2 regions of the Ruoffia tabacinasalis genome follow, and region 2 is predicted to be linked to the other one. Evidence: predicted binding sites of a transcription regulator. Region 2 holds the regulator's gene; the other holds the start of a gene.
What was found. Region 2 encodes HrcA, which represses chaperone genes, less so after heat shock. Its sites were predicted from a motif close to TTAGCACTCNNNNNNNNNGAGTGCTAA; they were not measured.
Positions count from the first base shown of each region.

Region 1: ACFO5Y_RS09235 (co-chaperone GroES) is a predicted target of HrcA. The motif match lies at 1,542-1,568, and genes of this name have one in related genera.

Region 1 is NZ_JBHSHQ010000055.1:19,167-22,385, forward strand. It holds gene groL (chaperonin GroEL) at 1-1,214, opposite strand, end outside; gene ACFO5Y_RS09235 (co-chaperone GroES) at 1,242-1,508, opposite strand; gene ACFO5Y_RS09240 (redox-sensing transcriptional repressor Rex) at 1,665-2,327, opposite strand; gene ACFO5Y_RS09245 (nuclease-related domain-containing protein) at 2,742-3,219, opposite strand, start outside.
Region 2 is NZ_JBHSHQ010000008.1:41,178-44,396, forward strand. It holds gene ribF (riboflavin biosynthesis protein RibF) at 1-324, shown strand, start outside; gene ACFO5Y_RS01305 (YitT family protein) at 317-1,189, shown strand; gene hrcA (heat-inducible transcriptional repressor HrcA) at 1,320-2,336, shown strand; gene grpE (nucleotide exchange factor GrpE) at 2,359-2,931, shown strand; gene dnaK (molecular chaperone DnaK) at 2,953-3,219, shown strand, end outside.

The DNA.
Region 1 (3,219 bases), on a different contig from region 2:
ACCGCTGCACGCGTTGCGTTTAGGGCATCTTCAATACGTAATTTAATTTCTTTTTGTTCTGTTTCAGTAGCCGCACCAACTTTAATCACAGCCACTCCGCCACCTAATTTAGCTAGGCGTTCTTGTAATTTCTCACGGTCAAATTCACTTGTTGTGTCTTCGATTTGTGCACGGATTAATGCCACACGGTTGTCAATTTGTTCTTTCGAACCAGCACCTTCAACAATTGTTGTATTGTCTTTAGTTACATTGACTTTACCTGCTGAACCTAAGTGCTCTTCTGTTGCGTCTTTCAATTCGAAGCCTAATTCCTCAGAGATAACCGTTGCACCTGTTAAGATAGCTAAGTCTTCTAACATTGCTTTACGACGGTCACCAAAACCAGGTGCTTTAACAGCAACCACATTTAATGTTCCGCGTAATTTGTTTAATACAAGTGTTGGTAATGCTTCTCCTTCAATATCTTCCGCAATAATTAATAACGGACGACTTGTTTGCATTACGCTTTCTAGTAAAGGTAGTACATCTTGGATGTTTGTAATTTTACGGTCTGTAATTAATACATATGGATTCTCAAGATCCGCGATCATTTTCTCGTTATCTGTGACCATGTATTGTGATAAGTAACCACGGTCAAATTGCATCCCTTCAACAACTGATAATTCAGTTTCAATCGATTGTGAATCTTCGATGGTAATAACGCCATCTTGACCTACTTTTTCCATAGCGTCAGCGATTAATTCCCCTACTTTTTCATCTCCTGAAGATACCGATGCAACTTGTGCAATCGATTCTTTTGAAGAAACGGGTTGAGATAATGATTGTAAAGCTTCTACAGCCGCGCGTGTCGCCATCTCAATACCACGACGAACACCTACTGGATTCGCACCAGCCGTCACGTTTTTCATTCCTTCACGTGCAATCGCTTGGGTTAATAATGTTGCAGTCGTTGTTCCGTCACCTGCAATATCATTCGTTTTAGAAGCTACTTCCATGACTAACTGTGCACCCATATTCTCGAAGCGATCTTCCAATTCGATCTCGCGAGCGATCGTTACACCATCATTTGTAATTGTTGGTGATCCAAATTGTTGATCTAATACGACATTACGCCCTTTTGGCCCTAATGTTACTTTAACTGTATCTGCTAAGATATCAACTCCACGTAGTAGAGCTGCACGTGCATCTTCTGAAAATCTTAAATCTTTTGCCATATAATATTCTCTCCTTTAAATTCGATATTATGCTAAGACTGCTAATAAATCTTTGTGTTCAATAATCAACAATGACTCATCGCCATGTTCAACTTCTGTTCCAGAATAATTCTTGAAGAACACTGTGTCGCCAACTTTAACGCCATCTTTTTCTTCAATTTCTGGTCCAATTGCCACAATTTCACCGTATTGTTCTTTTTCTTTAGCTGAACTTGGTAATACGAAACCACTTGCTGTCGTTTCTTCTGTTTCTGCCACTTTGATAACAACACGTTTTCCTAAAGGTTTAATCATATTATACCCTCCAAATGATTTTTATTTTTATATTTAGCACTCGTTTTATTTGAGTGCTAATGGTTTAATCTTATAATAGTCTAAATTGGTCAAAAAATCAAGTCATTGAATTATTTTTTTCGAAAAAAAAAGCACACCTTTTGGCATGCTTTACAATTATTTATTTTCAAAATCAGAGAAGTCCTCTGCATCATCCATATTACTATCAATGAAGTAAATGAGTGTCTGTAGTTCATTTGTCAGGTCCACATTTTGAACACGAACGTTGCGTGGTACATCAAATCTAAGTGGCGTGAAGTTCATGATTCCTTTCACTCCCGCCTCGATAATTCGGTTCACGATATCTCCTGCGACGTCTTGTGGGACTGATAAAATAATAATTTCAATTTGTTGTTGTTGGATTTGCTCTTCCAATTCATCCATTGAATAAACTGGGACACCACGTTGAATTGTTCCAATTATGTCAGTATTTACATCAAACGCGGCTCCAATTCGAATATTGCTATTCTTCCGGAAATTGTAGTTAATCAGTGCATTCCCCAAATTACCTACACCCACCAGTCCAACCGACGTTAAGCGATCTTGATTCAAAATACGCGAGAAAAAGTCTAATAAGTGATCCACATCGTAACCGTAACCACGTTTCCCCAATGCCCCGAAGTATGAAAAGTCACGACGAATGGTCGCACTATCTACTTTTACAGCTTCACTTAATTCCGTTGAAGAAATGCGCTTTTTCCCTGCATGTTGCAAGAATCGTAAATACCTATGATAGATGGGTAATCTCAAGGCAGTCGCTTTTGGTATTTCTTTTGCCATAAATTGCCTCCTCCTAGGTTTATCTATATCTAATTTTTAAGTCATGCTCATTATAGCACTCCTTCACAAACTTTGTCCAAATGTAACCTTCGAGGGTTTACAATTATTGTGAATTCTGAGCCTATTTAGCCTAACTTTTATATTCTAATATATTTTATAGTGAGAATAAAGCTTTTTATGTGAAATATTATGCAAAATAGTAATTAAATTCGAATATGGTGATGATTGTTTGTGAAAATTGGTGATTTTTGTCGGAAACGAGCACTCGAATTTTTTTCGAATGATTGTTTAGTCCGAATCGAGCACTCGAATTATTTTTGAATGATCGTTTAGCCCGAATCGAGCACTCGAATTCATTTCGAGTGCTTGTTTAGCCGGAATCGAGCACTCGAATTTTTTTCGAGTGCTCGTTTATCACGGAATATCCCGGAATCGGAATTTTAGATCATCAAATGCGTCTTCCATCCGCTTCATTGGGTTAATATAGTCAGCGGTCCGGCCGCGGCTATGTACTTTGAAATATTTCTTTAGGACGTGTCGGATTGTATTATGAATGCCTTTCGTATCTTGGTAATAATTTAGGGTTCTTCGAGTCAGCGGCTGGTCATAGTCTAGGATTGCTAAGTCGCATAGGGTTCGCAACACTGCTTTTTCTTTTGACTCGCGGTAGCCACATGACCGGCAGACAACGTGATATCTTTCGGTTCCAACATCGATCTTGTGACCACCGCACCCGCAGCACACAATTCCTCGGTAGATCTGCGTTTTGTCAACATCTACTGGGCGCACTTTTGGGAATTTCCGGCGGCTCGCTCGCTTCATTAATTTTACCGCCACTTCTTCGGGGCGCCATTTTGCTCCGTAGGTTTCTTTTTCCAATTCTTTAAAATAC
Region 2 (3,219 bases):
AATATCCAAGTCCCTCATCCGCAACTGCTTCCAGGCATAGGCGTTTATGCCGTTGAAATTAAGATAGGCGATACTTGGTACTTAGGTAGTGCATCTATAGGTCATAATATTACATTTTACGATAATCATGATTTAACTTGTGAAGTCTACATCTTAGATTTTGATCAAATGATTTATGGTGAAAAAGTCAGAGTCAGATGGCACCATTATTTACGTGGAGAATATAAATTTAATAGTGTCGATGAATTGATTGATCAATTGAAAGTTGATGAAGAGAACACTCGTCTTTATTTCGAAGATCAAGGTGGTGGTCGAGATGTATAAATCAGTGATCAAAAACCTAGCACTCGTATTAATTGGAACGTTTATCTTTTCAATTGCGATTAATTCCATTGTCATTCCTAACCAACTTGGTGAAGGTGGCGTCACAGGGATCACACTCTTACTGTTCTATGTATTTGACATTAGTCCTTCACTGAGTAACTTTATAATCAATGCGATTATTATGCTTATCGGTTGGAAGTTTCTCGAAAAAGAGACAATCTTTTATACGCTCGTCGCAATTGTATCCATGTCATTATTTTTAGAATTTGTATTCTTACCTAGCTTTATTCCAACGAATTCATTATTAGGACCTTTAGCAAGTGGATTTTTAATTGGTCTAGGGATTGGAATTGTTATTTTAGGACACGGGACGACAGCAGGCGTTGATATCATTGCGTTAATCATTAATAAATATATGGGCTTGCAAGTTTCCATTGCATTGTTAATCCTTGACGTTATGATTGTCATTCCATTAACTGTTGTTATCGGTTTAGAAAAAGGCTTACTGACTTTAATCTCATTATATATTACAAGTAAGATTTTAAACTTTGTCATGGAAGGGTATAATCCTAAAAAAGCGATCATGGTTGTATCAAATAAGCATGACGAAATTGCTGAAGAAATTATGAAGAGAGTTGATCGGGGAATCACAGTGTTAAAAGGTTACGGATATTATTCTAAAGCAGAAAAAGATGTTCTATATGTTGTTATTAATCGAATTCAGTTAATTAAAGTTCAAAGAATCATTAATGACATTGATTCAAATGCTTTTGTCACAGTGACTGGAATCCAACAAGTTCTAGGTGAAGGTTTCACATTTAACCTGGATCAATCACATGATATTGAAGAAAATGAAGTAATCTAGCACTCTTAACCAAAGAGTGCTAATTTTTTTGATTTTTTTCGGTAAATCCCTTGACAATTGTCCTAGTAGGATGTATTATAATAACAGTTAGCACTCATATAATTTAAGTGCTAATAAGTGGGGTGAGAAAATGTTGACACCAAGACAACAGGAAGTTCTTAATTTAATTATACAACTTTATGGACAATTTGAAGAACCCATTGGTTCTAAAACTTTACTTCGAGAGAGTTACTTAAAAGTGAGTCCTGCAACAATACGTAATGATATGGTTGTGTTAGAGCAACAAGGCTTACTAATGAAGCCACATACTTCTAGTGGCCGAATACCATCTATTGATGGCTATCGTTATTATATTGACGGGATTATTCATCAGGAAGACAAAGAATTACCATTTCTTGATGATGACGCTAATTTTGAAGAGTTAACTCAAGCGAAACATTATAGTCCGTTACAACTGACACAACTTTGTGCAGATATATTAGTTTCATTGACTGGATTTACAGCAGTGGTACTTGGACAGAATAAAGAATCGCATTATTTTGAAGAATTTAAATTAGTGCCAATCGATCGGACGCGTTATATTTCAATCCTTATGACAGATAAGGGGAATATAGAGAGCGAGCAAATTGAATTAAAAGTGTCACTTTCAAAAGATGATATCACGAAGTTAGTAGAGATGATAAACGATGAACTTAAAGGTGTTGTACTTGAAGATGCCTATCAAAGGATGAAGTTAGGAATACCTTTATTAACTCAACGTTTAACAGGATATCAATTAGATTTCTCTCCGTTGATTGAAAAATCAATGCACCACATAAAAGGACACCGCTATTACATTAGTGGGAAAAGTAATCTCTTTGATTTGATAGATGGACAAACGAGTAGAGAAGCATTGAAACATCTTTTTGAACTCATTGATGGTTCAAGGGAAATGTATCATTTACTCGAAGAGCAAGAAGAAGGCATTAATATTATGTTTGGTTATGAGTTTTTAGCTGATAGCTTAGCGAATATAAATCTTCTCACCGGTTCATTTGTGAATGAAAATCAAAAAATAATCTTAGGATTACTCGGACCTACAACAATGTCCTATGAAAAAGTAATTGCGTTATTAGAAGTGATGATTAACAAATTATCTATTCAATAATATAAATGAAGGAGGGTGTCAATTGACAGATAACGAAAAAAATAACAATGTTGTTGATGAATCTGTAGAAATTATCGAACCAGAGACATCAGAAGAGACAACGTCTGATACACCCGAAGTTTCTGAAGAAGAAACTCAAGAGGTATCAGAATTAGATAAATTAAAACAAGAAAACGAAGAACTAGATGACAAGATATTACGCCTACAAGCTGAGATAGCTAATATGCGTCGTATTAATTCAAGAGAAAGATCTGAAGCAGCAAAATTTAGATCGCAAAACTTAGCGTCATCACTCTTAGAAGTTATTGATAACTTAGAAAGAGCTCTACAAACGGAAACGACATCGGAAGATGGCGAAGCACTTAAAAAAGGTGTTGAAATGGTTCATAACCAATTCAAAAATGCGTTTGAAAAAGAAAAAATTGAAACAATTGATCCATTGAATGAAGAATTTGATCCAAACTTCCACCAAGCAGTAAGTGTCATGCCTGCGGGAGAAGGACAAGAAAGTAATCATGTGATTCAAGTGTTACAAAAAGGATATCGAATTGATAATCGTGTCATTAGACCGGCAATGGTTATCGTATCAGAATAAAATAAAAAGGAGAAATGTAATATGGCTAAAATTATTGGTATTGACTTAGGTACAACAAACTCTGCTGTAGCGGTTCTTGAAGGTGGAGAAGCTAAAATTATTCCAAACCCAGAAGGTAACCGTACAACACCATCTGTTGTAGCTTTAAAAAAAGATGAAATTCAAGTAGGGGAAGTTGCTAAACGTCAAGCAGTAACAAACCCAGATACAGTAAGTTCAATTAAACGTCACATGGGTGACAGTTATAAAGTAACTATGGGAGATAAAGAATATACTCCTCAAGAAATC